Regions from separate parts of the Paeniglutamicibacter kerguelensis genome, predicted to be linked through region 1. Evidence: predicted binding sites of a transcription regulator. Region 1 holds the regulator's gene; the other holds the start of a gene.
What was found. Region 1 encodes HrcA, which represses chaperone genes, less so after heat shock. Its sites were predicted from a motif close to TTNGCACTCGNNNNNNNCGAGTGCNAA; they were not measured.
Positions count from the first base shown of each region.

Region 2: groL (chaperonin GroEL) is a predicted target of HrcA. The motif match lies at 16,707-16,733, and genes of this name have one in related genera.

Region 1 covers NZ_JAGIOF010000001.1:1,675,429-1,685,288, reverse strand. Annotated here, with positions in the region: gene lepA (translation elongation factor 4) at 1-841, shown strand, start outside; gene hemW (radical SAM family heme chaperone HemW) at 844-2,073, shown strand; gene JOF47_RS07685 (DUF4870 domain-containing protein) at 2,419-2,835, opposite strand; gene JOF47_RS07680 (DUF3097 domain-containing protein) at 3,067-3,930, opposite strand; gene hrcA (heat-inducible transcriptional repressor HrcA) at 4,145-5,158, shown strand; gene dnaJ (molecular chaperone DnaJ) at 5,209-6,339, shown strand; gene JOF47_RS07665 (16S rRNA (uracil(1498)-N(3))-methyltransferase) at 6,336-7,139, shown strand; gene JOF47_RS07660 (GerMN domain-containing protein) at 7,259-8,206, opposite strand; gene JOF47_RS07655 (PhoH family protein) at 8,516-9,628, shown strand; gene ybeY (rRNA maturation RNase YbeY) at 9,625-9,860, shown strand, end outside.
Region 2 covers NZ_JAGIOF010000001.1:60,338-79,062, forward strand. Annotated here, with positions in the region: gene uriT (uridine transporter UriT) at 1-416, shown strand, start outside; gene JOF47_RS00260 (ribokinase) at 417-1,394, shown strand; gene JOF47_RS00265 (hypothetical protein) at 1,772-1,972, opposite strand; gene JOF47_RS00270 (hypothetical protein) at 2,147-2,287, shown strand; gene JOF47_RS00275 (MFS transporter) at 2,690-4,375, shown strand; gene JOF47_RS00280 (leucyl aminopeptidase family protein) at 4,372-5,880, shown strand; gene JOF47_RS00285 (GNAT family N-acetyltransferase) at 6,011-6,559, shown strand; gene JOF47_RS00290 (CPBP family glutamic-type intramembrane protease) at 6,640-7,470, shown strand; gene scpC (succinyl-CoA:acetate CoA-transferase ScpC) at 7,971-9,497, shown strand; gene JOF47_RS00300 (VOC family protein) at 9,507-10,313, opposite strand; gene JOF47_RS00305 (GNAT family N-acetyltransferase) at 10,456-11,028, opposite strand; tRNA gene JOF47_RS00310 (tRNA-Val) at 11,534-11,610, shown strand; gene JOF47_RS00315 (LLM class flavin-dependent oxidoreductase) at 11,681-12,736, opposite strand; gene JOF47_RS00320 (threonine/serine exporter family protein) at 12,936-14,678, shown strand; gene JOF47_RS00325 (uracil-DNA glycosylase) at 14,675-15,448, opposite strand; gene JOF47_RS00330 (DUF3263 domain-containing protein) at 15,578-15,874, shown strand; gene JOF47_RS00335 (LytR C-terminal domain-containing protein) at 15,969-16,631, shown strand; gene groL (chaperonin GroEL) at 16,912-18,540, shown strand; gene JOF47_RS00345 (DUF4031 domain-containing protein) at 18,651-18,725, opposite strand, start outside.

The DNA of each region.
Region 1 (9,860 bases):
TGCTGCCCTGACCTACGTCCCGGAGACCTCCGTAGCCCTGGGCTTCGGCTTCCGCGTCGGCTTCCTGGGCCTGTTGCACCTAGAAATCACCCGCGAACGCCTCGAAGCCGAGTTCAATCTGGACTTGATCTCCACCGCGCCGAACGTGGTGTACGAGGTCATGACCGATGACAAGAAGATGCGCACCGTGACCAACCCGAGCGAGTTCCCCGACGGGAAGATCCTCGAGGTCCACGAGCCGATGGTTGCCGGCACGATCCTGGCACCGAACGAATTCGTCGGCGCAATCATGGAACTGTGCCAGTCGCGCCGTGGCGTCATGCGCGGCATGGACTACCTCTCCGAGGAACGCGTGGAGATCCGCTACTGGCTTCCGCTGGCCGAGATCGTCTTCGACTTCTTCGACGTATTGAAGTCCAAGACCCGCGGCTACGCCTCGCTGGACTGGAAGGCCGACGGCGAACAGATCTCGGACCTGGTCAAGGTCGACATTTTGCTCCAGGGCGAACAGGTCGACGCGTTCAGTGCCGTCACCCACCGCGACAAGGCTTACGCCTACGGCAACATGATGACCCAGAAACTGCGCGAACTGATTCCTCGCCAGCAGTTCGAGGTGCCGATCCAGGCAGCCATCGGTTCGCGCATCATCGCCCGTGAGAGCATCCGTGCCATCCGCAAGGACGTTCTGGCCAAGTGCTACGGCGGCGACATCAGCCGTAAGCGCAAGCTGCTGGAAAAGCAGAAGGCCGGCAAGAAGCGGATGAAGATGGTCGGCCGCGTGGAGGTTCCCCAGGAAGCCTTCATCGTTGCCTTGTCATCCGACGAGCCCAAGAAGAAGTAATAATGCCAGGTGCTTTGCCCCTCGGGGATCCGGCACCATCGGACGGGTTGCTTCCGGCAACCTGCGCCGATGGTGCCGTGGACCGGACCTTTTCGGTCTACGTCCACATTCCGTTTTGCGCCGTGCGCTGCGGCTACTGCGACTTCAACACGTACACGGCCCATGAGCTCGGCTCGGGTTCCAGCCAGGACACCTATGCGGAAGCGGTCTCCTCGGAGATCGCCTTTGGCGCCAAGGTCCTGGAGGAATCCGGCGTGCCGCGGCGCAGCGTGTCCACCGTCTTCTTCGGCGGCGGAACCCCCACGCTGTTGCCCGCCGAGGACCTGGTCCGCGTGCTGCGTGAAATCCGCACCCAATGGGACCTGGCTCCCGACGCGGAAATCACCACGGAGGCCAACCCGGATTCGGTGACGCCGGAGTCCCTGCAGCTGCTGGCCGACGGCGGGTTCACCCGCGTGTCGATCGGCATGCAGTCCGCGGTCCCGCATGTCCTGAAAACCCTTGACCGCACGCACAACCCCGAGCGGGTCGGTCTGGCCGTGCAATGGGCGAAGGCTGCGGGCCTGCAGGTGAGCGTCGACCTGATTTACGGCACGCCGGGGGAGTCGATCGAGGATTGGCGCACCAGCGTCAACACTGCGCTGAGCTACGACCCCGACCATATTTCCGCCTACGCGCTGATCATCGAGGACGGAACGCGGCTTGCCGGGCAGATCCGCCGCGGCGAGGTCGCAAACATCGACGATGACGACCACGCCGACAAGTACCTGATCGCCGACGAACTTTTCGCCGCTGCCGGGTACAACTGGTACGAGGTCAGCAACTGGTCGAAGGACGCGGACAGCCGCTGCCTGCACAACCTTGCCTATTGGCAAGGTGGCGACTGGTGGGGCGCCGGGCCCGGGGCGCACTCCCACGTCGGCGGGCTGCGTTGGTGGAACGTCAAGCACCCTGCCGCCTACCAGCAGCGCATCGATGCAGGCACCTCGCCCGCCGCGGGACGTGAGACCCCGGACGAGGACGCCCGCTACCTGGAACGGGCCATGTTGTTGACACGCATCGTCGACGGCATGGACACCGCCGAACTGAAGCCCGAGGGCCGGAAGGCAATTGCCGGCTTGATTGCCGATGGCTTGGTGGTCCCCGAGGCGGCATTTGCCAAGAAGGTTGTCTTGACGTTGCAGGGACGGCTATTGGCCGATGCCGTGTTGCGGCGCCTGCTGGATTTCTAGGGAGCACTTCGCCGCCATAGCAGGTGGATCCTACAAAGGTGGGTGGCGGGTTGGAATTCCAGCCCGCCACCCACCTTTGTCATCTGGAGCAGGTGTCCTTGCAGAGCCGGTGCTGCCGTCAGGGGACCGCGGCGGCGTCTCCGCTCGCCAGCTTGGATGGTTTTCGGTCCGGCCGGGCCCGGGGAGTCTCGGCCCAGCGCGTCGATGAACGGTGCACAAAATGCGGTGGCCTGGACCGCTGCCGGAATGACCGGGCAAAGATCAAAAACCGGCTCGGGTGCTCTCCAAATCGTAAGGGGCACTGCCTTGTCGGCAATGCCCCTTACGATCCCACCCGGCTCTTTGCTACTTGAACAGCCGAAGGTTGAACGGGTAGCGGTAGGGGCGGGACTTGTTCGCGTTGATGCCCGCCTTGACGCCGCTGACGGTGAGGAAAATCCAGATTGCCACGACGAGGACCGCGAAGACCCATCCAATGACGGGAATCAGCGAGAGCAGGTTCAGCAGCACTGCCAGGACCGTGAGCGGAAACGTGAAGTTGAGCGCTTCCTTGGATTCCTGCGCGGTGAACGGCCCGCGCGAGCGGTACACGTAGTAGATGATGGCCGAGGGGATGCACCCAAGGATCGCGCCGAAGTGGGCGATGGTTGCCCACTGGCGATCTTCGGCAGGCGTCAGGGGCAGCGGGGCATCCGAGGAACCTTCGAATCGGTCCGGCTGGCCATTGCCTTCGCCGGGTGACTGTCGTGCCTCGTTGACCACTGCTGGTGTCCTCTTCGTTGCTGTTGGTGAATCGTTGGACAGTTTATCGCCAATCCAACGGGTCCATAGAATCGAACCGCGGCTTTGGGCGAGTCCCGGCCGGATGGTGAACGGTTATCCCCTGACTTGCGCCACCTTTGGGTTGCCCACGTGCCCGATCATAAGCGAAGCGTGAGCATTCTCACGGTGCTGACATTTTTCCGGCCGGGCGCGTCGCCGGTGGATGGAGAGTTATTCGGGCCCGTGGTCGCCTGCGGTGAGGAAGTCGATGACCTCTTCAACGCGGCCCAACAGCGAAGGTTCCAGATCCGCATAGCTTCGCACCTGCCCCAGGATGCGTTCCCATCCCTGGGCCACGTCGACCTGTTCCCGGTGCGGCCAGCCCAGGCCCTTGAGGATGCCGGTTTTCCAGTCCGTTCCGCGCGGCACCACCGGCCATGCCTTGATGCCCAGCACCGTGGGGCGCACGGCTTGCCACACGTCGACGTACGGGTGGCCGACAATCAGCACATTGCCGGCCGCGCCCGGAACCCGCATGGCCTCTGCGGCGATCTTTGCCTCCTTGGTGCCGGAAACCAAATGGTCGACGAGGATTCCAAGCTTGCGCTGCGGGCCGGGGGAGAAATCGCGGATGGCGGCAGCCAGGTCATCGACTCCGTGCAGGGGCTCGACGACAATGCCCTCCACGCGCAGGTCGTGGCCCCAGACCTTTTCAACCAGCTGGGCGTCGTGTTTGCCTTCCACCCAAATGCGGCTTGCCCGGGCGGTGCGGGCCCGCAGGTCGGTGACCATTCGCGACCCCGAGGCGCTGCGCGCCGTGCCCTGCTTGGCCGGCTGCGCGGCAACCGGTTCGGTGATTTCCACGGGCTCTCCCTCGAGCAGGAAGCCGAAACCCGTGCGGAAGGACTTGGTCCGGCCTGCCCGGTCCTCCAGGGCCATCACGCGCATGCCGCCGGATTTTTCCATGCGGACAACCTCTCCCACCCAGCCGCTTTCGACGTCTTCGAGCAGCAAGCCCAGGCTCAGCGGGACCTTGCGGAGCTGTCGTCGTGCGGGGGCGCTCATGTCTTGGGCGCCCCAGGTGTAATTGGTCATGGTTTCACTTTCCGGTGCCGGTGGTCGCATGCTGCGGCGGTGGGGCGTGTGGTGAACGCGGCACCGCCGTGTTTGAACAAACCATGCTAACAACCCAGCCGGACGTATTAGACTTAGCACTTGGACATGTCGAGTGCTAAAGGCCGCAAATTCGCGGGCCCGGGCACCCAGATGCGTCGTCGACCGTATCAATCTGGTAGTCAGGAGGGTAAGAATGACCGAACCGCGCAGGCTTGAGGTCCTCCGAGCCATCGTTGAAGACTATGTCAAGTCCCGTGAGCCGGTGGGTTCGCGGGCCCTGCTGGATCGGCACAACCTCGGCGTCTCGGCCGCTACCATCCGCAACGACATGGCTTCGCTTGAGGAAGAGGGCTTTATTGTTGCCCCGCACACTTCCTCCGGGCGGATCCCCACAGAGAAGGGCTACCGCCATTTCGTCGACCAAATCGGCGACATCAAGCCGCTCTCGCCAGCCGAGCGACGTGCCATTGCCGCGCTGATCGAGGGCTCGCACGACCTCAATGAGGTCCTCGAAAACACCGTCCGCCTGCTGGCAAGCATCACCCAGCAGGTGGCGCTCATCCAGGTGCCGCATTACTCAAACGCCACGGTCCGCCACATCGAGCTCGTGGGCCTTGGCGCCGGGCAGACACTCGTTGTCCTCATTGCCTCCAGCGGCAAGGTTGAACAGCGGGTCATTCTTTTGCCCCCGGAAACCGGCGAAGAAGACCTCCAGCGCCTGCGCGCGGTGTTCCTCGCGGTGTTGGACAACCGACCCATTGCAGATGTCTCAAAACTCTGCGGAGGTCCCACGGACCTGGTCGAACCACGACTGCTGCACGCGGCACGGGCCATCGCCGAGGCGTTGGGGGCGCTGGCTCGCAACAACACCGTGGACCGGATGGTCATGGCCGGCACCGCAAACCTGGCCCGCGCAAACCGCGACTTCCCGTTGAGCATCACCCCGGTCCTCGAGGCGCTTGAGGAACAGGTTGTGCTGCTGCGCTTGTTCTCCGAACTGGAACAGGACGCACACGGGATCGCGGTGGGCATCGGAACCGAAAACCAGTACGGCGCCCTCACGGAGGCCTCGGTGGTCGCGACCGGCTACGGGCCGGGCGAACAATCGATGATCGGCGTGTTGGGCCCGACCCGCATGAACTACCCCACCTCGATGGCCGCCGTGCGCGCCGTCGCCAGATATCTTTCCCGCATCTTGGCCGGCTGACCGCCGGGCCATTGTCAATTTTTGAAGTACGAAAGGACACAGCGAGCACTGTGAGCACTCACTACGAAGTTCTGGGCGTCAGCAAGGACGCCACGGGCGAAGAGATCAAGAAGGCCTACCGCAAGTTGGCCCGCAAGCTACACCCCGATGTGAACCCGGGGGAGGACGCCTCGGAGCAGTTCAAGCTGGTGACCCGCGCCTACGAGGTGCTCGCCGACGCGGACAAGCGCGCCAACTACGATGCCACGGGCAACGAAAACGGCACGGGCCAGACCGGTTTCGGCGGAGGCGGCGGTTTCGGCGGCGGCTTCGGGGACATCTTCGAGCAGTTCTTCGGCGGAGGCCAGGCCCAGGGCCCGGCCTCGCGCACCCAGCGCGGCCGCGACGCGCTGATCACGGCGACGATCGACCTTGCCGATGCGGTGGCCGGCACCGTGTACCCGCTGGACATGGAAACCGCCGTCACCTGCCCCACCTGCGAGGGTACCTGCTGCCGCAAGGGCACCTCGCCCGTCACCTGCAGCATCTGTCACGGCGCCGGCCAGGTCCAGCGCCCGGTCCGCTCCTTCCTGGGCCAGATGATGACCGTGGAGACCTGTGCGGCCTGCCGCGGCTTCGGCACCACCATCCCGGATCCCTGCATCGACTGCAACGGCCAGGGCCGCATCCGCGAACGCATCTCCAAGCAGCTCAAGGTCCCCGCCGGCGTTGCCAGCGGCACCCGCATCCACCTGGCGGGCCAGGGCGAGGCGGGTCCCGGCGGCGGTCCCAACGGCGACCTGTACGTGGAGATCGAGGTGCGCCGCCACAAGGTCTTCGAACGCGAGGGCGTCGACCTTCACGCACGCATGAACGTCCCGATGACGGCGGCCGCGCTCGGCGCGGACCTGAAACTGGAGACCTTCGACGGCGCCCAGGTCATCGAGGTCGAATCCGGCGCGCAGTCCGGCGACACGGTTCGCCTGGCCGGCTACGGCGTTCCGCGCCTGCGCGGCGGCAAGCGCGGCGACATCATCGTGCACCTGCACGTCGAGACTCCGACCAAGGTCGACGCGGCACAGCGCGAGCTGCTCGAGCAGCTGGCCAAGCTGCGCGGCGAGGAATTCGCCGAGGGCCGCATGGAAAACAGCGGCGGGATGTTCTCCCGCCTGCGCGGCAAGCTCGGCAACCTGGGCTCATGAGCAACCAGTGCTTCTTCATGGAGCCCGGGTCCATCGGCGACCCCGCCGTGGGTTCCGTGCTCACCCTTGAGGGGCCCGAGGCCCACCACGCGGTGAACGTGAAGCGCGTGCGCGGCGGGGAGACGATCGACCTTGTCGACGGCACCGGCGTGCGCGCACGCGTCGAGGTGCTGGACACCGACAAGTCCTCCCTGCGCGCCACGGTGGCTTCCGTCGAGCACGAGGAGGCCCAACCGGTCCGCATCACCCTGGTGCAGGCGCTGGCCAAGGGCGACCGCGACCTGCAGGCAGTCGAGTCCGCGGTGGAGCTCGGCATCGACGCGGTGCGCCCGTGGCAGTCCGAACGCGCGATCGTGCGCTGGAACGAGGCCAAGGCCGCCAAGGCGCTGGGCAAGTGGGAAGCGACGGTGCTCAGCGCGCTGAAGCAATCCAGGCGCACGTTCCTGCCCGAGGTCCTGCCGATGCTTTCCACCCCGGCGCTGGCCAAGTCCATGGCGGCCGCGGCGGACGCCGGGACTCCGGTGCTGGTGCTGGTGCTGCACGAACGCGGTGCCGCCTCGGTGGCCGACGTCGTCGGGACCTGGGCCGCCGAGCACGCCCGGGAGCTGGCCGCCGGCAAGGCGCCGCGCGCCGAGGTACACCTGGTCGTCGGGCCCGAGGGCGGGATCTCGGACCACGAGATTGACCAGTTCCTGGCCGCCGGCGCCAAGGTGGCGCTGCTGGGCCAACACGTGCTGCGCGCCTCGACCGCGGGGCCCGCGGCGCTGGTGCTCGTCAGGCACCTGCTCGGACAGCTTTAGGAAGCGGCCCCTGACGCAGGCAAAAAGATCCCTGTGCCGGATTCCCCTTGGTGGGGGATCCGACACAGGGATCTTTGCGTTGGCGGTGTTTGGTCGGTGCGGCTAGGTCGGCGGGAATCTCAGTCCTCCACCGTGAAGTCCTTGGATTCGATGGCGACCCGCTTGTCAGTGGTCGCGTCGACGCCCCATGCGGTGAACGTGTAGTCGCCGGCCTCGAGCTTGTGGCTGAAGGAGAATTCGTTGGTGTCCAGGCCGTCGCCGCCCGTGGGCAGCTGGCCGGAGGCGACGGGCTCGGTCGATTCGCTTTTGGTCTTCAGCGGGTTCATGGACTTCCTCCGCCGGATCTCCCAGAATTCCCCGCCGGGGAAACTGGCGCTCAGGCCGCGGAAATCCACCTGCCCGGCGGGCACGGTGCTGCCGGCTTGCGGGTCGATGACCCACAGCGGGGCCGCAAGCTTGGAATCGCGGGTGAAGGTCTGGTCCAGCGGAATCTGGCCGAAGGCCAGGAAGTCGCTCGATCCGTCGACCTGGATCCGCACGCTCGGTTCGATGCCGTCGGAGAGGATGCCGGCGTTGGCCGCCGCGGCCGTGGCAGTGAACACCAATTGCGCGATCGACCGCTCCGCGAGGCCGCGGTCCAGCGACGCGCCAAACGCCTTTTTGCCCAGGTCGATGGTGATCATGTTCCCGGGGCTCACCGAGGCACCGATCGAGTTGCTCGGCCGCCACAGGTTGAAATAGTCGGTGTCATGCGGCTTCGAGTTCAGCATGTAGCGCACCGATGCGGCGATCGGATCCCCGACCCCGGGGATCTGCACGAACTCCCGATAGAGACGCACCGTTCCGTCCGATTCCGAGAGCCAGTAGACGGGCATGCTGCGGTCGGTGCTCAAGGGCTCCATCTCGACCGCCGACAACGGGGCGGCCGAATGGACGTCGGCGTTCGATGCGGGCATCGAGAACTGCTCGGCGCCGGTCCCCAGACCGCAGGAGGCCGAGGTTCCAAGCAGCGCCGTGAGTGCCAAGACCGCAATGCGGGAATGGGCGGCGCGACGGGATCGGGACATCGGAAATAGTGGCTCTCTGGGAGAAAGGGAACTAAAAGCAGGGGTGCATCCGCATCGGGGGAGTTGGCGGGCTTTCCCCAGCCTTGCACAAATTTTCCCTCGAGGGGGGCGCCGATCCGCGTTTTGCGGGGACTGTTGCCTGATTGATATATTCGCGGGCCGGCAGGCGGGCCGCCCGCGCGCCAATGGCCGGTGCCACAAGGGCAGGATAAGATGGACGAGGTGCAGGGACCATTGGCCGCGGAAGGACCGCAGGCCTTAGTCGCCCACACGGAATGCGGAGGCGGCAACAGTCGTATGGATCCAGAGATGAGCCAATCAGGGCAGCCGCGGGAAACCGATGCGCTGGTCAGCTTCGACAGTTCCGACCAAATGGTAGCCACCCTGGGTGCACACGATGAACTATTGCGTGTCATCGGTGGCGCCTACCCGGGCGTCGAGCTCCACGCCCGGGGCAACGACCTTCGGGTCACCGGCGAGCCGGGAGCCGCGCACAGGGCCTTGCGGGTGATCACCGAGGCCCGCACGCTTGCGGCCAACGGGACCCGGATTTCCGCGCAGACCATTGAACAGCTGGTGCGCATGCTGGAGGGCTCCGGCGCCGGCGACGCCCAGTCCGTGCTGGGGCTGAAGATACTTTCCGGCCGGGGCAAGGCCATCCGGCCCAAGACCGTGAACCAGAAGGCCTACGTCGATGCCATCGACGAGCACACCGTGATCTTCGGTATCGGTCCCGCGGGCACCGGCAAGACCTACCTGGCGATGGCCAAGGCCGTTGCGGCGCTGCAGTCCAAGGAGGTCAGCCGAATCATCCTGACCCGCCCGGCCGTGGAGGCCGGGGAGAAGCTCGGCTTCCTGCCGGGCACCCTCACCGACAAGATCGACCCGTACCTGCGCCCGCTCTACGACGCGCTGCACGACATGCTGGAGCCGGATTCGATCCCGCGCCTGCTGGCCGCCGGCACCATCGAGGTCGCACCGCTGGCCTACATGCGCGGACGCACCCTCAACGACGCGTTCATCATCCTCGACGAGGCACAAAACACCACGCCCGAACAGATGAAGATGTTCCTCACCCGGCTGGGCTTCGGCTCCAAGATCGTGGTGACCGGCGACATCACGCAGGTCGACCTGCCCGGCGGCACCAAGTCCGGGCTGCGCGTGGTCACCGAGATCCTCGAGGGCGTCGATGACATCGCCTTCTGCGAACTCGACGCGACCGACGTGGTGCGCCACCGGCTGGTCGGGGCCATCGTCGGCGCCTACGAGCGTTGGACCGCCCGCCAGGACCCCAACTTCAACCGCTCGGCCGCCCGCGCGCGGCGCCGGGCCGCCGCTACCCCCGGCACGGGCCAGGCAACCCACAGACAGCACGGCAAACCACAGGGACACGGTCCCGACAATCAGGAGAACGCATCATGAGCGTAGAGGTCAACAACGAGTCCGAGATCGCAGCCGATCTCGAACGCATCAGCGCGTTGGGACGCCACATCCTCTCCGAGCTGCACGTGCACCCGGAAACCGAAGTCTCGATCATCCTGATGGACGAGGAGCCCATGAGCGCGCTGCACGTCGAATGGATGGACATCGACGGGCCCACCGACGTGATGAGCTTCCCGATGGACGAACTGCGCCCGGGCCGCCCCGGTTCTCC
Region 2 (18,725 bases), 1.6 Mb from region 1:
GCCGTCTGGCCCCGGTGTTCGGCTACAACAAGGTGCTGCGCATCGGCATGCTCGGCAGCATCGCGGCCCTGCTCATCATCGTGTTCTTCGGGCTTAATTCCCTGCCGATGATGATCGCCGGCACCGCCCTGCTGGGCATCATGTACGCCGGAACGGCGAACATCATGCTCAACGGCCTGGGCGTGGTCCTTTCGCCCCAGGGGAACCCCGGCTTCCTGCCGGGTATGAACGCCGGAGCCTTCAACCTGGGCGCCGGGCTGAGCTTCCTTGTCCTGCCGGCCGTGCTTGTGGGAACCTCTAACCTGGGCGACCACGCTTCCTACTTCACGGTGGTCATGGTCGGCCTGGTCATTACCGTCGCGGCATTCGCCGCTTCATTGTTGATCCCCAAACCAGTCGACGCAGAGGTGCAGTAATTGAACCAGCAAACCCCCAGCAATGAAACAGGCCGGATCGTGGTGGTCGGCTCGCTCAACGCGGACCTGACCATCTACACCGAGCGGCTCCCGCAACCGGGGGAGACCCTGCACGGCGAGGGCTTCACGGTGAACCCCGGAGGCAAGAGCGCCAACCAGGCGGTTGCCGCGGGCCTGCTTGGCGGTGCTGTTTCGCTGGTGGGTGCCGTGGGCCAGGATTCCAATGGCGACATGCTGTTGGCCTCCTGTTCGGCGGCAGGCGTGGATGTCACGCAGGTGAACCGGGTTGCCGGTGTCGAGACCGGCGTTGCCGTGGTGACCGTCGATGCCGCAGGTGAAAACAGCATCGTCATCTCCGCCGGTGCCAACGGAACGCTGCGGCCCGCCGACGTTGCCGCCGCACAGGCCGCCTTCGACGGATCCTCGGTGGTCTGCCTGTGCCTCGAGGTTGGGCTGGACACCGTCCAGGCCGCCGCGCAGGCCGGGCACGATGCCGGTGCAACCGTGCTGCTGAACCTTTCCCCGTACGCACCGGTGGCGCCCGAACTCGCATCCCTCGCGGACGTGTTGCTCGTCAACGCGCACGAGGCCTCGCAGTTCCTGGGCGGGGAAGAAATCCCCGCGCCGGATGCGCCGACCTCCGACTGGGAGCCGGTGCTTGAGCACTTCGCCGACCGCGGCCTAGACCGCGCCGTGGTGACCCTCGGTGCCAACGGCTCGGTGGTCCTCGACGGCCTGGCCGGCTCCGAGGGCCGGGTTGTCCGCATCGCTCCGACGAAGGTCGATGCGATCGATACAACCGGCGCCGGAGACGCCTTCACCGGCGCACTGGCGGCACGCCTTGCGGCGGGGGATTCGCTGTACACCTCGGCAGCCTTCGCTTCGGTAAGCGCCGCATTGGCCGCAACGAAGAAGGGTACGCAGGCCGCATACCCCGATGAGACCGGCGTGAACGAAGTGCTCGGCAACAAGCAATAGCTTTCCCGGGGCCGTGGCCCCGACCTCTAACGGTCGTCGCAACATCCGCATTCGCGGTGTTGCGGCGGCCGTTTTCGTTTTCCGGGACACTGCCCGCTTGCCACATGCTGCGTGGCCCGCCCGCGGGTCCGAAATCTTCAATTCCCGCTCGGCTGACACCCGGCAACGGCGAACCTCCCTGGATGTTGATTCGGCATTGCGATCGTCATCCGGATGCAAGAAAACTGCCGAGTCAGACCGAAAATTGGGGATCTCCGGACAGGGTTGAATCTGCATCGAGTTGCGAAATAGTACAAATCTGCGATAATTGAAGATCGACGAGTTGGTTTCTAGAAGAAAACAAGTGCCTTGGATTGTGTCCAAGTGACACCAGATACCTAGTACAAACCGCTTGGCGTGATCAGCTGGCCCGGGATGCCTTCGCTTGTGTCGATATAGATGACAAGAAATCCTACGGCTCCGTTGCCGGCTGAACGGAACTGCGCGGCATCAAGCCGGACCGAGGGGTCTGCGGAGATGTCTGGTGCAAGGTTCCGGATGTTCGAGGCGGCATTTTCGCCGTTTGCCGGAGCTGTCATGGCTCCGGGTACGGCTCGCTTTAAACACCAAGCGAACCGCCCTTACAGGCTGGTTCGCACCGCAACACACGGGAGCAGATGTCCAAGAAATTTTATGGACGCACCCAAGCAGCAGGTCTTCGGGAACCCGACCCCGCAGGCTTCGCCGCACATTAGAGAGAGGATGATTCACAAATGACTCCAGGCCACGAAACATTGGTTATTACCGCCTTCTCGATGATCGCGATGCTAAGCGTCGTGACGTTTGCAAAGGTTGCCCGCTATCGCAAGGCCCACTCGCTGGGCGAAGACGCCGGCACGTCCGAGCAGGCATAACAACTCGTAGTTTTACGACAAGACAGTGAGGGGCGGTCCGAAGGGGCCGCCCCTCACTGCGTCTCCGGGATAGGGTCCTCGCCGCTGCCGGACGCCAGAGGTTGTCGGGCAAGACCCGGACCGGATCGGTTTGTTGCCGATTGATCCCAGCCTCCGCCGAAAGCACCGGTGGTCCCTGTACCCGGTCGGTGCAAAGAAAAACCCGACACACCGGAATGCCCCAAAAGATTCTGAGCCGCCGTGGAACTCTGGAAGTCGGCACCCCTTAAGGGTTATGCTCCGATCACCATGAAAACCCGCGACGACTAGGTATTCACTGCGAGGTGATGCGTGGCGGACGGGTAGAGATGTTGTGCAATATCTTCGTAACTCGCGCTTTCCCTTGAGCTAGGAGTTAGGTCAATGACAGCCAGTCCCACGTCTCCACAGCACCACAGCATTGCAGAGAGAGCCTCTTGGCTGCCGCTGGTAGTTGTGGTGCTCACCCAGATCCAAGCCTCGTTCGCGGTGAACGCGTTGACCGTCTCCATGGCCGGCATCACCACCGACCTGGACACTCCGGCAACCTCAGTCGGAACGGCGATCACCGCCGGTACCTTCTCCATGGCAGCCTTCATCCTGCTCGGGGCGAAGATCGGCGCCCGCTTCGGAACCCGAAAGGTCTTCCAGATCGCTGTGGCGATCCACGCCGCGGCCATGGCCTGTGTGGCGCTGAGCGTCAGCCCCGCCATGCTGTTCATCGCCCAGGCGTCCTCCGGCGCGGTCATCGCCTTGGTCGCCCCGGCACTGACTGTCTTCATCGCCACGAATTACAAGGACGCCCAACAAGCCAAGGCCATCGGGTTGTTGGCCGCGGCGATCCCGGCGGCCGGCGTGCTGGCGTTGCTGCTCGCCGGATGGTTTGCCACCACCATCGGCTGGCGCTACTCGTTCGGTCTCATGGTTGTCCTCGGTGCGATCAACCTGCTGCTGAGCTTCAAGCTCAAGACGATCCCGGCGCAGCCTGCACTGAAGATCGACTGGACCGGCGCCATCATCGCCGCCGTTTCCATCATCCTCCTCAGCTTCGGGTTCAGCGGCCTGTCCAGCTGGGGCATCTGGTTCGCCACCGAGCAGGCGCCGTTCAACATCATGGGCATCTCGCCGGCCCCGCTGCTCATCCTGCTTGGCCTGATCGGCGGCCAGGTATTCTTCTCCTGGATCCGCAAGCGCCAGGACGCCAAGCTGCCGCGCATCTTCGATCTGCGCGTTCTGGCATCCAGCTCAGAGCTTGCTATCACCGCCTGCATGGCCATCATGCTGTTCGTGGGAACCGCGGCGAACTTCCTGATCCCGCTGTACATGCAGATGGTGCAAGGGCGAAGCGGCATTGAAACCTCGTTCTCGCTGATTCCCTACACGCTGAGCATCTTCCTGGCCAGCACGTTCGTGGCGTTCCTCTACGACAAGTTCTCCCCGAGCATCATCGCCCGGACGGGGTTCGTGGTGGTCTCCGGGGCCCTGTGCCTGATCGCCTACACCATCCGCAACGACTGGGGCCAGCTCTTCGTCGTCCTTGGACTGGTCCTCCTGGGATTGGGGCAGGGCGCAATCGTCGCGCTGGTCTTCAACACGTTGCTCAGCTCCGTGCCGAAGCCGCTGGCCGGCGACGTCGGTGCCTGGCGCGGATTGGTTCACAACCTCTCGGGATCCGTGGGCATCGCGGTGGCCAGCGCCTTCGCCGTGGGAATGCTCGCCTCGCTGATCGCCTCCGGGGCTGCCGCGCACCCCGGGATCTCAGACGAGCTGATCTACAAGGTCAACATCAGCGACGCGGACTTTATGACAAACGAGCAGCTCGTAATAGCCATCGGGGAGCGGGCCGGAAGCCCCGAGGAACTAGTGGCAGCGGTTGCGGTCAACGCCGAAGCGCGACTGCGTTCCCTGCAGCTCTCGCTGCTGGGGCTCGCCGGGTTGGCCCTGCTGGCCATCGTCCCGGCAGGGCGCATGCCCAAGCGACTGCAGGACGGCTTGCCCGAACAGATGGAACCCGACGATCCCGACGCACTGGACCTCGACAGCCCGGAAGCTACAAAGGAGAACCCGTGAAATTCGACGCATACAAACTGATCCCCGGCGACTTTTCACCGATGCCCTCGCTGCACGCGGGCGACCCCGTCATCGATTGGGTGGACGCATTTGCCGGAGTCGAAGCGGTGGCCGTGCTGGTGGGCAGCGACGGGGAAGTCCCCGACGAACTGGGCCTGGACCGCGAAGCCCTCGCCAGGGCCGGGTTCACCGGCGCAGCGGGCGGCACGTTGCTTGTCCCGACCAATGACGGGCCCCTGCTGGTTGCCGTGGGCGTGGGAGCGCTCGCCGAACTGGACCAGCACGCAATGCGCGATGCCGCGGCCACTGCAACCCGTGCGACCAAGGGCAGGGCCCGGTTCGGGCTGCGGCTTCCGGACACGGAGCTGGATGCCGAAACCCTGGGCCGCGTCGTCACCGAAGGCGTCCTGCTGGCCCGCTACGCCTTCACCCCGTTGAAGAACGGCGGGGCCTTCACCGCGCTGGAACTCGTTCAGGTTTGCGCGGACGGAACCGACCCCGTCCAGGCCGCGGACGGCACCGGGATCGGGCGAATCAACGCCCGCGCCGCAAACATCGCCCGGGACCTGTGCAACGCCCCGCCCAGCCACCTGACCGCCGTGGCACTGGCCGAGGTGGCCAAGGAGCTTGGGGAGCTCTTCGGGTTCGAGGTGCAGGAGTTCAACCGCGAGGAACTTGTCGCCATGCGCTGCGGCGGCCTCCTGGGGGTCAACGCGGGCAGCGCCCAGGAACCGCGCATGATCAAGCTCCACTACGCGCCGCGGGGAAAGGCCACGGGGCACCTGGGACTGGTCGGCAAGGGCATCATGTACGACTCGGGCGGCGTGAGCCTGAAGCCCAGCGACCCGATGCACCTGCTCATGAAAATGGACATGGGCGGGGCGGCCTCCGTGCTTGCCGCGTTCACCGCGCTGCGCGACCTCGGCGCCGGCGCGGAGGTCACCGGCTTCCTGATGTGCACCGACAACATGCCCGACGGCTCGGCCTACAAGCTCGGGGACGTGCTCACCACCCGCAGCGGGCTGACCATCGAGGTCAAGAACACCGACGCCGAGGGTCGCCTGGTCATGTGCGACGCGCTGACCCTGGCACTCGAGGACGACGTGGACGCGGTGGTGGACATCGCCACGCTCACCGGGGCCGCACTGATGGCGTTGGGCCAGCTCACCGCGGCCCTGCTGGGCAACCACCAGGCCCTCGTCGATGCCGTGCGCCACAGCGCCTCGAGCGCCGACGAGCAGGTGTGGCAATTGCCCTTGGAGCGCAAGTACCGCAAGCAGCTGGACTCGGACATCGCGGACATTTCCAACCTCGGCGGCAAGTACGCGGGGGCCACCACTGCGGCCCTGTTCCTTGCGGAGTTCGTGGGGGATACCCCGTGGGCCCACCTGGACATTGCCGGCACCATGCAGTCGGACACCGACGACGTGTGGCGCTCCAAGGGGGCCACCGGCTTCGGCACCAGGACGTTGATCGACCTGGCGCAAAACTTCTCGCGCCGCTGACCGAAGGGGAAGCCTACTTCCACGCTTCAAACACCGGCAGGTGCGCCGTTCCCGCAAGACGCGGGTGCGGCGCACCTGCCATGGAAGCGCACGGGCCAAACCACGGACAAAACAACGAACAAGGGAATCGATGTACACAATCCGCGAATATCGCCCGGACGACGAGCCGCAATGGCTCGAATGCAGGCTGCTGAGCTTCTTCGGGACCGACTACTTTGACGACGTCAAGACGGCCAAGACCGTCCTGCCCGACCCGCAATTGTGCTTCGTCGCCGAAGAGGACGGCCGGGTGCTGGGGCTCATCGATGTCGAGGTCGACGGGCAGTGCGCGACCATCGACTCGATCGCGGTGCGCCCGGACGCCCAACGCCGGGGGATCGCGGGAGCTCTGCTGGGCCACGCCATCCAACGGCTGCCGGCGGGCGTGCTCACCCTCGATGCATGGACGCGGGAAAACACCGAGGCCAACGCCTGGTACCGGCGCAGCGGCTTCGTCGAGAACCACCGCTACCTGCACGTCTACAAGAATTGGGACGAACCGAATGACGGGTATGCCAGCCCGGAGGGCCTCTCGGCACCCGTCATGGCCTTCATGCACGCCGACATCGAGCACGAGGCCGCGATGCGGGAAAAGCACGGTCGGGTCTATCTCTGCAGGCAGTACCTGCGGCCCCTCTGAAGTATTAGATACGATTGACTTGGCCAAATAGCTGGGTGACCCGGCTTGAGACGACTTTTTGCCCGACCGAAGGAATGATTATGCCCGACCGCGGAGCGTCAACAGCATGGAAGCAGTTCTGGGAGCGGGGCGGCTGGTGGAAGGGCGTCATTCTTGCGGCCGCCTATTACGGGCTGTACATGCTCGGCGGGCTCGCGATCACCTGGCTCGCGGCCCCGATGCTGACCGATCCGACGAGCCCCGCATTCATCGTCTTCGCCTACGTACTGCCGATTGCGTTCGGCGGGCTGCTCCTGGTGCTCTTTGCGCTCTCGCTGGGGTGGTTGAAAGAGCTCTTCGCGCGCCAGCCCATCGGCGGCGGGAAATGGATGTGGATAGCCGTCGTCCTCGTCCTGGGCTTCAACATCCTGCGGTTCGCCACCATCGACTACGCTGAGGCAGGATTCGGCAAGGTCGCTGTCTGGCTGCTGGCCGGTCTGTTCATCGGCTTCGCCGAGGAGACGCTGACCCGCGGCTTCGTGGTCAACTTGATGCGCAAGGCGGGGCACCCCGAGATCGCCGTGGCGGTGGTGTCCGCCGCCGTGTTCTCGGCGCTACACGCAGGGAACCTGCTCGGTGGCCAAGCCCTCTTCACCACACTCATGCAGCTTCTGTACACCTTCGGGTTCGGAATCTGCATGTACCTGACGCTCCGCGTGACGGGCAACCTGATCTGGCCGATCCTCCTGCACGCCAGCACTGATCCCAGCATTTTCCTTCAAACGGCCTTCCCTGCCGACGGGTCCCTGACCGCGATCGCAAGCTTGGGAAACCTGCCGGTCATCGTCTTCGGGCTGATCGCCATCATTTTCATTCGCGGACGCGTCACCCAAAACGACGGGCTCAAGATCGAGAACCCCGTTCTCGGCTAGTTCTCCGGCGGGAGCTGCAACCCGCGGCGGACGAGGCCCCCTGAACGTGGACCCGTCAGGGATCCAGCAGGTAGCCCAGACCGCCCGAAAGAAAAAACGCGAAGCCCAGGGCGACGAGCACACTGATGCACAGCACCGTGATCCTGAGTTTCCTCGCTTCATCCATGCGTCCAATGCTAGCTACAAACCGGATTTCACCACGTCAACAGCGCTGACCGAACAGCACCCGAGGCTTTCGGCCAAGGGACGGCGCCGGAGACCTGTGCCTTGGACCGCGGATGGCGGTACTCTTGCCCCGCCCCGGCTCACGGCTCACGGCGCGTGATACGCGGTGAGCCGCGAATGCAGACCAGTCACCGCAAAATCGGGCCGCCTCACCGAACAACCCCGCCCGGGGGCGGTCCGCGGGCACTTTTGGTCCGGGTGTGACGCGATCTCCCGATAGGGTGGCGCAGATGACACTTGCGCACCATGTGTCAAACGTCTTAGGAAGGGCAGCCGTGCACGATCGGATCCATCACTCCAAGTTCTTAGACCTCTTGATGTCGGCCGAGCAGGCCGCCGCCTTGGTGAAGCCGGGGATGACGGTGGCCATGAGCGGCTTCACCGGCGCCGGCTACCCCAAGGCAGTCCCCGGTGCGCTCGCCGGGCTGATGGAAGACGAGCACGCCGCGGGACGCGACTTCAAGATCAACGTGCTCACCGGCGCCTCCACGGCCCCGGAGCTCGACGGGGTGCTGGCCCGCGCCGGCGGCATGGAACTGCGCCTGCCCTACATGTCCGACCCCGAGCTGCGCCGCCGCATCAACGACGGCGAGATGGAATACATGGACATCCACCTGTCCCATGTTGCCCAGCACGCCTGGTTCGGCTTCTACGGCAAGATCGATTTGGCCATCATCGAGGTCGTGGGCGTGACCGAGGACGGCCGGCTGATCCCGTCCTCCTCCGTGGGCAACAACAAGACCTGGCTGGACATGGCCGACAAGGTCATCATCGAGGTCAACTCGGAGCAGTCCGCCGCCATGGAGGGCATGCACGACATCTACTACGGCACCGCGCTGCCCCCGCACCGCAAGCCGATCGAGCTGACCGCCGCCGACCAGCGCATCGGCGAGCCCTACCTGCGCGTGGACCCGGACAAGATCGTCGGCGTCGTGGAAACCGGCGCCCCGGACCGGCTGAGCCCGTTCGCCCCGGTCGACGAGACCAGCACGCAGATCGCCGACCACCTGCTGGACTTCCTGGACCACGAGATCCGCGCCGGGCGCCTGACCGACAAGCTGCTGCCGCTGCAGTCGGGCGTCGGCAACATCGCCAACGCGGTGCTCGCCGGCCTGGCCCGCGGCGGCTACAAAGGCCTGCAGGCCTACACCGAGGTCATCCAGGACGGCATGCTGGCCCTGCTCAAGGACGGCACCCTCGAGTTCGCCTCGGCCACCTCCTTCTCGCTGTCCGCCGACGGCATCGACGAATTCAATGCGCACGTCGACTTCTACCGCGAGCACATCCTGCTGCGCACCCAGGAAATCTCCAACCACCCGGAGCTCGTGCGCCGGCTGGGCTGCATCGCCCTGAACGGCATGATCGAGGCCGACATCTACGGCAACGTGAACTCCACCAACGTGGTCGGCTCGCACGTCATGAACGGCATCGGCGGCTCGGGCGACTTCGCCCGCAACGGCTACCTCTCGGTCTTCATGTCCCCGTCGACGGCCAAGGGCGGGAAGATCTCGGGCATCGTCCCGATGGCCAGCCACGTGGACCACACCGAGCACGACACCATGATCCTGATTACCGAGCAGGGTCTTGCGGACCTTCGCGGGCTCTCCCCGAAGATGCGCGCCCAGGTGGTCATCGACAAGTGCTCCCACCCGGAGTACCGCCCGATGCTGCAGGACTACTTCGACCGCGCCCGCGTCGGCAGCTACGGTAAGCACACCCCGCACCTGCTGGGCGAGGCCCTGGGCTGGCACCAGCGCTACATCGAGACCGGGGACATGCGCCCCGGGATCCCAACGGCCTAGCCGGCTGGCCTAGGGCCGCGCGCCCACGCCCGTCACCGAGAACACCGCGCCCTGCGGGTCTTCCAGGACCAGGGTCATCCCGGGCGGGGTCTTGAACGCCGGGGCCAGCGCGCGTCCGCCGAGCCCGGCCGCGTGGTTCCCGGTGGCTTCGGCGTCGGCGACCCAGAAGTTCGGGGTCCACCGCGCAGGGCCGTCGCCGGCGACCATGACGGCCACGACCTCGCGCGACACCGGCTGTTCCGGTTCGCCGCCGACGTAGCCGGGGAGCCGGAAGAGCATGGCGGCCCCGGACCCCGCGCCAAAGCCCTGGGTGGTCCAGCCGTAGGCGGCCGCGTAGAACGCCGCCGCGCGGTCGGGGTCGGGCGTGGACAGCTGGCTCATCGCCCAGGCGCTCGGTTCGTTGACCAGCCGGGCCCCTGCCCGATCGCCGGCCTCCCACAGTCCGTGGACGGCCCCGGAGGGATCCGCGACTACTGCTCCGCGGCCGGCCGGCGCCGCGTCATAGGGCCCGGTGAGCACGGTGCCGCCCGCACGGGTGGCGGCCTCGGCCGCCGCATCGACGTTGCCGACTGCGATCGAGGTCAGCCACGCGGTGGGGACCTCCGCGGCGGGCTGCGAGGCGATGCCCGCCACGTCGAGCCCCCGCATGCGGGCGACGTAGTAGCGTCCCTCGGAGCCTGCACCGCCGAGCGGTCCGGGACCGGTCGGTTGCCAGTCGAACAGGGCGTCGTAGAAGGCCAGCGCGGCGTCCACGTCTGGCTGATACGTTTCCACCCAGCAGGGCACGCCGGCGGGATAGGAGTTTCGTTGGCTCATGACGGCACCTCGGGTCGGGACGGTCGTAGTCGTCAACCCTATGCCCGGCCCAAACCGCCGGGCAAGAGGTGTTGGCGGCAGGAAACCGGCCGTTCCAAGGATCCGGCAACCAGGCCTGGCGGCCTGACGGCCGGGTGCGGGCTCAGGCGGAAACGGCGTTGCCCTGGTCCGGGCCAAGGACCAGCGGCTGTGCCGGCGGCAGCACGACGTTCGGCTGCGCGGGAACCAGCGGATCCATGCCCATGCGCGTGCGGTACCAGGAGGATTCGGTGGCAACCCAGATGGTCATCGGCAGGCCGGTGAACCAACCGGTGTACTCCTGCTCCGGGGTCCACTTGCTGGAACGCTCGTAGTAGCTCCAGGAGGCCTCGTTGCGGTTGTCGATCACCGTAATGGGGGTCCCGCCCATGGACAGGGCGTAGGTGAGCCGGGCATCGGCCATGTGCTGGCGGATGCCCAGGCGGCGGTAGGCGGGGTGCACGAACATTCCACCGAGTTCCAACGGACGTTCCACCTGGGTGGGTGCCGTCACCGAGGTGTGCACGATTCCCAGACCCACGCGGGTCCCCTCATGCAGGGCGGTGACAACGAATTCGGCATGGTCCATGCGCTCGTGCCAGCGGGCATCGGGCGTGTGGCAGAGTGCGGACAGGGCATCGCGCTCGGCGCCCAGGGGCGGAGCATAAGACAGGGAGTACTCAATGGTTGGAAGCACTGGGAGCGGTCCTCTAAGTGAAAAAGAGCGAACGAAAGAAGGGGTTCCCGGGATTACGCCGGGCCGGTTCTTTGGCCGGTAGGGGACCGATGCCGGCGGCTCCCGGCAGCTTCCTTGTAGGGCCCAGTTTTTGGGCGTCGTGGAAACGACAAAAGAAATTATTACCCGAGCGTAGCCATCTTGTAAACACGGCTCGAAAGAGCCAAGCCGGTGGACAAATTCAAGTGGACTCGACCGCTGCGTTAAAGCGCCGAAAATCACCGGATTTCCGGGGTTTTTGCGGCCACTGATGACGGCGGTGGCCGGGAGGCGTTCTACGGAAAATTCATGCGCCGGTTTCCCGTCGTTTCCGGGACTGCCGGGGCCGGTTTTGGCGGGTGCTACTCAAGGCCGGGGAGCGCGGCCTGCGCGTCGAAGCCCGAGGGCCTACCTTCTCCGTCGATTTGGTGTGCACCTCACACCTCGGCTAACCTTGTGAGGTACGCCCCTGCGGGGTGGAACGATCGGTTCTTTAGCTCAGTTGGTTAGAGCGCTCGCCTCACACGCGAGAGGTCAGCAGTTCGAGTCTGCTAAGAACCACCAACACAGAAAACCCCCGGCATTTGCCGGGGGTTTTCTGTTTGTCAATGGGCAGATCGTGCCCCGGTGATCGCTAGTCGTTGAGCATGTCCAGGACCAATGGCTTGACCTTGGTGCCCAGCAATTCGATGCTGCGCACCATGGTTTCGTGCGGCAGGGTCCCGTTCGAGTACTTGATGTCGACGCGTGAGAGGCCGAGACCCTTGGCGAAGGCGGCGATCTTCTTGGCTACGGTCTCGGGACTGCCAGCCAGGAGGGAACCGTCCGGGCCCGCCGAAGCCTGGAAACGCATGCGGCTTGCCGGCGGCCATCCGCGCTCGGCACCCAAGCGGTCCATGGTGCGCTTGTAGTGCGGCCATAGCAGCTTCAGAGCCTCGTCGTCGGTGTCGGCGACCAGGCCGTGGAAGTGTGCGCCGATCTTCTGCTCCGGGTGGCCGAATTCCTCGAGCGAACGTTTGTAGAGGCGCGTCAGTGGTTCGAATGCCATGGGTGCACCGCCGATGATGGCCAAGAAGAGCGGCAGCCCGTGGCGGCCCGCCCGTACCACGGACTCTGGGCTCCCGCCCACGCCCACCCAGGTGTCCAGCAGGCCGGATTCGATGGGCGGGTAAACGCTCTGGTTGCGCAAGGCCGACCTGGTCTGCCCCTGCCATGTCACCGGCTCGGACTTGCGGAGCTTGGCAAAGAGGGCGAGCTTCTCCTCAAAGAGGATCTCGTAGTCGGAAAGTTCGTAGCCGAAAAGAGGGAACGACTCGATGAAGGATCCGCGGCCCAGGATTACCTCGGCACGGCCGTTGGAGAGCGCATCGAGCGTAGCGAAGCGCTCGTAGACGCGCACGGGATCGTCGGAACTCAGGACCGTGACCGCGGAGCCCAGCCGGATGTTCTTGGTCACGCCGGCGATGGCGCCCAGGACGACCTCGGGTGCCGACACCGAGTAGTCGTCGCGATGGTGTTCCCCGACTCCGAAGAAGTCCAGCCCCGCGGCTTCCGCGGCCTTGGCTTCCTCGACAACGTTTCGAATGACCTCGGCCGGGTGCAGCAGGTGGCCGCCGGAATCCTCGGTGATGTCTCCGAATGTCTCAACGCCGATTTCAAGTTGCCGGCGCGGGGTGTGGTTTTCACTCATGGTTGCAGTGCTCGCCTTCCAGTGATTTGAATACATTTGCATCTATTTTTGCCCAACGCGGGTGGGTCGGGGGATATTCCCGGGACTCTCTGCGAAGCCTGGTGCGCGGGGCAAAATGTGAGTCAGGAAACGTGTTCAATAAATACCCAAGATACGGCTGTAAGGTGGGGGTGAAAAGGCGCAACCGACAGGAGTGAGCGTGTCTTCAGGCAAGGATCCGGACGGTGCCAAAACAGTGCCCTCCGGTGAAGACCCAAATCCCCAAGTCGCGAGCATCAGGCGGGTCCAGACGCGGGAAATGAATCTGCTGGCACCGGCTGATTCAAGCGTGCCCGCGGCGCGGCAACAGCCGCCGGCCCCGGGAAACCCGGCAGCGCCCGGAAGGCGCGCGGCGGAGCGAGGGAAGCACTCGACACCTCCGCGTCCGACGCCCAGTGCATCCCAGCCGCCGGCAAAATTGCCTCCCGAGGTGCAGGACAAGCTGAACGCCCAGACGGGGCAGGTCGGCGTGACTCCCAGCGGGGCCCCGGCCCTCCCTCCGCGGGCCAACCCCACGGCCAGGCGCATGATTTCCCGCTGGCTGGCCTCCGACGCCCCGCCGACCCAGGCGTTCAGCATCGTGGACAGGCTCAGGGGCACGCCCTATGCCAATCCGAAGGTCAATTCGGCGCAGGACGCTTCGGCACGCAAGACCCTGGAATTTGCGCTGGATCTGGCCGAAACGATGTTCCGCTACGGGGCCGGCGCCCTGGAGGTCGAGACGAGCGTCATTGCGGTGACTGCCGCCCTGGGTTTGCGGCACATCGACGTGGACATCACCAACCAGTCGATCCACCTGAACTTCTCCCCGCCGGAGGGAGATTCATATTCCATGCTGCGCGTGGTGCGCTCGTGGACCAACAACTTCGCCGGCCTGGCCTACGTGCACCAGCTGGTGTCCGACATTGTCGCAGGCGGTGTCACCCGCCAGCAGTCGGTGGACCGGCTTCGCGAAATCTCCCGGCAGCCCAAGCCCTTCCCGCGCTGGATGGTGTCCGCCGCTGCCGGCGGATTCGCCGCAGCGTTTGTTGTCTTCATCGGCGGATCCCTGGCGGGCGCCGCGATTGCATTCGCCTCATCGCTTTTGGTCGGGCAGATCGCGAAGTACGCCTCGCGTTGGCGCATCCCCGATTTCTTTTCCATCGCCGCATCCACCTTTGTGGTCACGGCCGTTGCCGTGCTGTTCCATGCCTTGAATGCACCGATCGACCCGGCGCTGGTGGTTTCTGGCGGAATCTTGCTGCTGCTGCCCTCGTCCCGGTTCGTTTCGGCGCTGCAGGATGCCATCAACGGGTTCCCCGTGACGGCCGCGGGCAGGTTTTTCTCCGCGGGGCTCAGTTACGCGGCAATCCTGACGGGCATCATGGCGGCCCTGGTGATTGGCGAATTGGCCGGGGCGCCGGAGCTCGACGTGCGGACCATCGACAAGATCGCCTACCCGGGGTGGCTGCTTGTTGTCCTGGTCGCGGCGGCCGTCGTGATGGGCGCCGTGACCGAACAGACCAGCCGCGCCCTCCTGCTTCCCACCGGAGCCATAGCGCTGCTTGGCTATCTGGTGCTGCTGGGCATCCAGGCACTGGGCGTGGGGGACCGGACGGCCCCGGCCGTGGCCGCCACGTTCATCGGCTTGGCGGGCCGGATCGTTGCACACCGGATGCGGGCGCCCCAGCTGGTACTTGCGGCCCCCGCCATCGTGTTCCTGCTGCCGGGCCTGATGATTTTCCGGTCCATGTACGGCCTGGTGTTCGACGTCGAGGACATGACGGGGGCCGTGGTCGATATGTTCACGGCGTTCACCATCATGATGGCCATCGCCGGCGGCGTGGTCTTCGGGGACACCCTGGCGCGGCCGTTCACCGGCAGCGCCGTCAGCGGGGAACGCAGCGGCATCCGCCGCCGTTAGCGCGTGCGGACTACCGGGGGCAGCGACCAGTCAATGGGCGTTGCCCCTTGTGCTTCCAGCAGCTGGTTGGTTCGGCTGAAGGGCCGTGAGCCAAAGAACCCGCGTCGTGCCGACAGCGGCGACGGGTGCGCCGAGGCAATGATCGGGGTCTCGCCCAGCCGGGGTCCCAGCGCCTGGGCGTCCTTGCCCCAGAGGATCGCAACCAGCGGGGCGCCGCGGTCGGCAAGTGCGGCGATGGCCGTGTCGGTAACGGCTTCCCAGCCGATGCCGCGATGGGAGCCTGCGGCGCCGGCCCCGACCGAAAGCACGCGGTTCAGCAACACCACTCCCTGGGCGGCCCACGCCGAGAGGTCTCCGTGGGTCGGCGTGATAATTCCCATGTCCGTGTGCAGCTCGGTGTAGATGTTCTTGAGGCTCCGGGGGAGCGGGTTCACCGATGCCCGGGTCGAGAAACTCAAGCCCACCGAATGCCCCGGCGTGGGGTATGGATCTTGCCCCATGACCAGCACGCGGGCCTCGGCGAGGGGCAGCTGGAAGGCGCGCAAGATGTTCGAGGGCGCCGGAAGCACGTGCTCCCCGGCTCCCCGGCGTTTCTCCAGGACCTTGGCAATGTCGACGAGGTTGCCTTCGACCGGAGCCAACGCCTCGGCCCAGTCTGGGGCCACGAGACCAGCCGCAACCGCATCGCCAAGACCCCTGTCGAAGGGGAACCTGGTGGTGTCGGGTTGCTCGCCTGGTAGCTCAAAGAGTGTTGGTTCTCCGGTGTCCATAGCAGCCATTGTGGCCGGATCGGGCCACCTTGAAGCAAATGACATGCACCGGATCCGCGTTAGAATAATTACATTGAACTAATTTGTAGAGGTTCACCATGCGGAGAACTGGATTGTTGAGGGTGTGCGATGCCAACCGAGGCACTTGGGCTTGAGTTCGAGCTTGATGAGTCGAGTGAATTGGACGAGCGTTCCCAGCGGATCCTTGCGCTGGAGCGGCAGTGGTGGAAGTACGCCGGAGCCAAGGAACAGGCCATCTCGCAGCTCTTTTCCATATCCGCAACCAACTACTACCAGCTGTTGAACACCCTGATCGACACGGACGCCGCGTTGGCTTATGACCCCACGCTGGTCAAACGATTGCGTAGACTACGAACGACGAGGCACCGCGCTCGTTCGGCCAAAAAGGTCGAATCAGAGGCTTGAGTACAACGCAGGTTGAAGGTTTTGTTCTTCAACCGCGTCTGCATTCATGTATCCGCGTGTGCCCCCAAAGCTAGACACATCACCGAGGACGGGCATGACCAACTATCCGCGCGATGAATTTGATCGCGTCCCAGAGTTCAGCAACCGCAGTGGGTCACACCGCGCCAATGGCTGGGCGGCTGCCGCATCTGCCGGTGGCGTGCGCCCGGGCCTCCGTTGGCTGATGGTCTTCGGTGCCGTTGCGTTGTTGGTCGGAGTGTTTTCCTTCACCGCATTGCCCAAGCTCCTGAATGACGGGGGTGGCAAGGCCCCGGCAAACGTGGCGGCAAGCAGCACCGAGCCCTCGGCCGACAAGTCGGCGTCCAAGAAGCCTTCGGCGAAGGAATCCGGGAGCCCGAAGGCTTCGGGCAAGCCCTCCAAATCGGCGGAACCCAGCCAAACGGATGCGGTCCCGAGCGCTGGCGAATCGGAGCTCGGTGGCGTAGCGGACCTCTCGATGAAGGTGGGCGTCTACAACGGCGCCAAGAAATCCGGACTGGCCGGCACCGTTCGCACCACGCTGCTGAACGCGGGATTCACCAACGTCTCGGCCGCCAACTGGAGCAAGCAGGTCACTTATTCCACGGTTTACTACCGTGATGAGGCCAGCCGCGCCACCGCCGAACAGGCAGCCGAGGACCTTGGAATCAGCTCGGTCGTCAAGAGCGCCAACATCCCGGGCAGCATTGCAGTGGTCCTGGGAAACAGCTTCCGCTAAGGATCGCGCCGCGGGCTATGCTCTGGGCTAACGCGTACAGCTTGCACTCTCCATGCTTGAGTGCCAAGATTTGTATTAGCACTCACGAGTTCCGACTGCTAATTCGATCGATTATTCGAGGCGAATCCATGCGGTCCGGAGTCTGTGTTTGAGTGAGTCCTGGACCAGAGCAGCGAGAATGTTTCACGATCGTCCCATGACATCGGGGAATATTCGTCCGTCGCGGGCGTTGCCTCCGGTCGTAGATACGCATGAACGTCCCGAAAGGACATAAGCCGCTATGGCCAAGATCATTGCATTTGATGAGGAAGCACGCCGCGGCCTTGAGCGCGGCCTGAACATTCTGGCAGACGCCGTCAAGGTAACGCTCGGCCCGCGTGGACGCAACGTCGTTCTGGAAAAGAAGTGGGGCGCCCCCACGATCACCAACGACGGTGTCTCCATCGCCAAGGAGATCGAGCTCGAGGATCCGTTCGAAAAGATCGGTGCCGAGCTCGTCAAGGAAGTTGCCAAGAAGACCGACGATGTTGCTGGCGACGGCACCACCACCGCCACCGTTTTGGCTCAGGCACTGGTCAAGGAAGGCCTGCGCAACGTTGCAGCCGGCGCCGACCCGCTGTCCCTGAAGCGCGGCATCGAGAAGGCCGTCGAGGCCGTCACCGTCGAGCTGCTGGCTTCCGCCAAGGAAATCGAAACCAAGGAAGAGATCGCCGCCACCGCATCGATCTCCGCCGGTGACGAAGAAATCGGCGCACTGATCGCCGAGGCCCTGGACAAGGTCGGCAAGGAAGGCGTCATCACCGTCGAGGAGTCGAACACCTTCGGCCTCGAGCTTGAGCTCACCGAGGGCATGCGCTTCGACAAGGGTTACATCTCCGCCTACTTCGTGACCGACAACGAGCGCCAGGAAACGGTCCTTGAGGATCCGTACATCCTGATCGTCAACTCGAAGATCACCAACGTCAAGGACATGGTCTCCATCCTGGAGAAGGTCATGCAGTCGAACAAGCCGCTGCTGATCATCGCCGAGGACATCGAAGGCGAAGCTCTTGCCACCCTGATCGTGAACAAGATCCGTGGCCTGTTCAAGTCCGTCGCCGTCAAGGCACCGGGCTTCGGCGACCGCCGCAAGGCCATGCTGGCCGACATCGCCATCCTCACCGGTGGCCAGGTCATCTCCGAGGAAATCGGCCTGAAGCTCGAAAACGCCACCATCGACCTGCTGGGCTCCGCCCGGAAGGTAGTTGTCACCAAGGACGAGACCACCATCGTCGAGGGTGCAGGCGACGCCGAGGAGATCGCTGGTCGCGTGAACCAGATCCGCGCCGAGATCGAGAACACCGATTCGGACTACGACCGCGAGAAGCTGCAGGAACGCCTGGCCAAGCTGGCCGGCGGCGTTGCAGTCATCAAGGCCGGTGCCGCAACCGAGGTCGAGCTCAAGGAACGCAAGCACCGCATCGAAGATGCAGTGCGCAACGCCAAGGCCGCCGTTGAAGAAGGCATCGTTGCCGGTGGCGGCGTGGCCCTCATCCAGGCCGGCGCAGCTGCATTCGCCAAGCTGGAACTGACGGGCGACGAGGCAACCGGTGCGAACATCGTCCGCGTTGCCATCGAAGCACCGCTGAAGCAGATCGCCTTCAACGCCGGCATGGAGCCGGGCGTTGTCGCCGACAAGGTCAAGGGCCTGCCGGCCGGCCACGGCCTGAACGCCGCCACCGGCGTCTACGAGGACCTGTTGGCTGCCGGCGTGAACGACCCGGTAAAGGTTACGCGTTCCGCACTGCAGAACGCCGCCTCGATCGCAGGTCTGTTCCTCACCACCGAAGCAGTTGTTGCTGACAAGCCGGTTCCGGCCGGCGCAGCAGTAGGTGGCGGCGACGACATGGGCGGCATGGGCGGTTTCTAATCCCCCCTGCTGTACCTCTGGCAATACCGCGCGGGCCGCGGAACACGTTCCCCTTTGGGGGAATGGTGTTCCGCGGCCCGCCGCATTTAACAAACCGGGAACCTTCGCCGTCAGGCGGGTTCGGGGCGCTCCAGAAGATCGAGTTCCGCGGCCAGGTTCGCCCGGGCCCGGGTTTCCCACAGGGA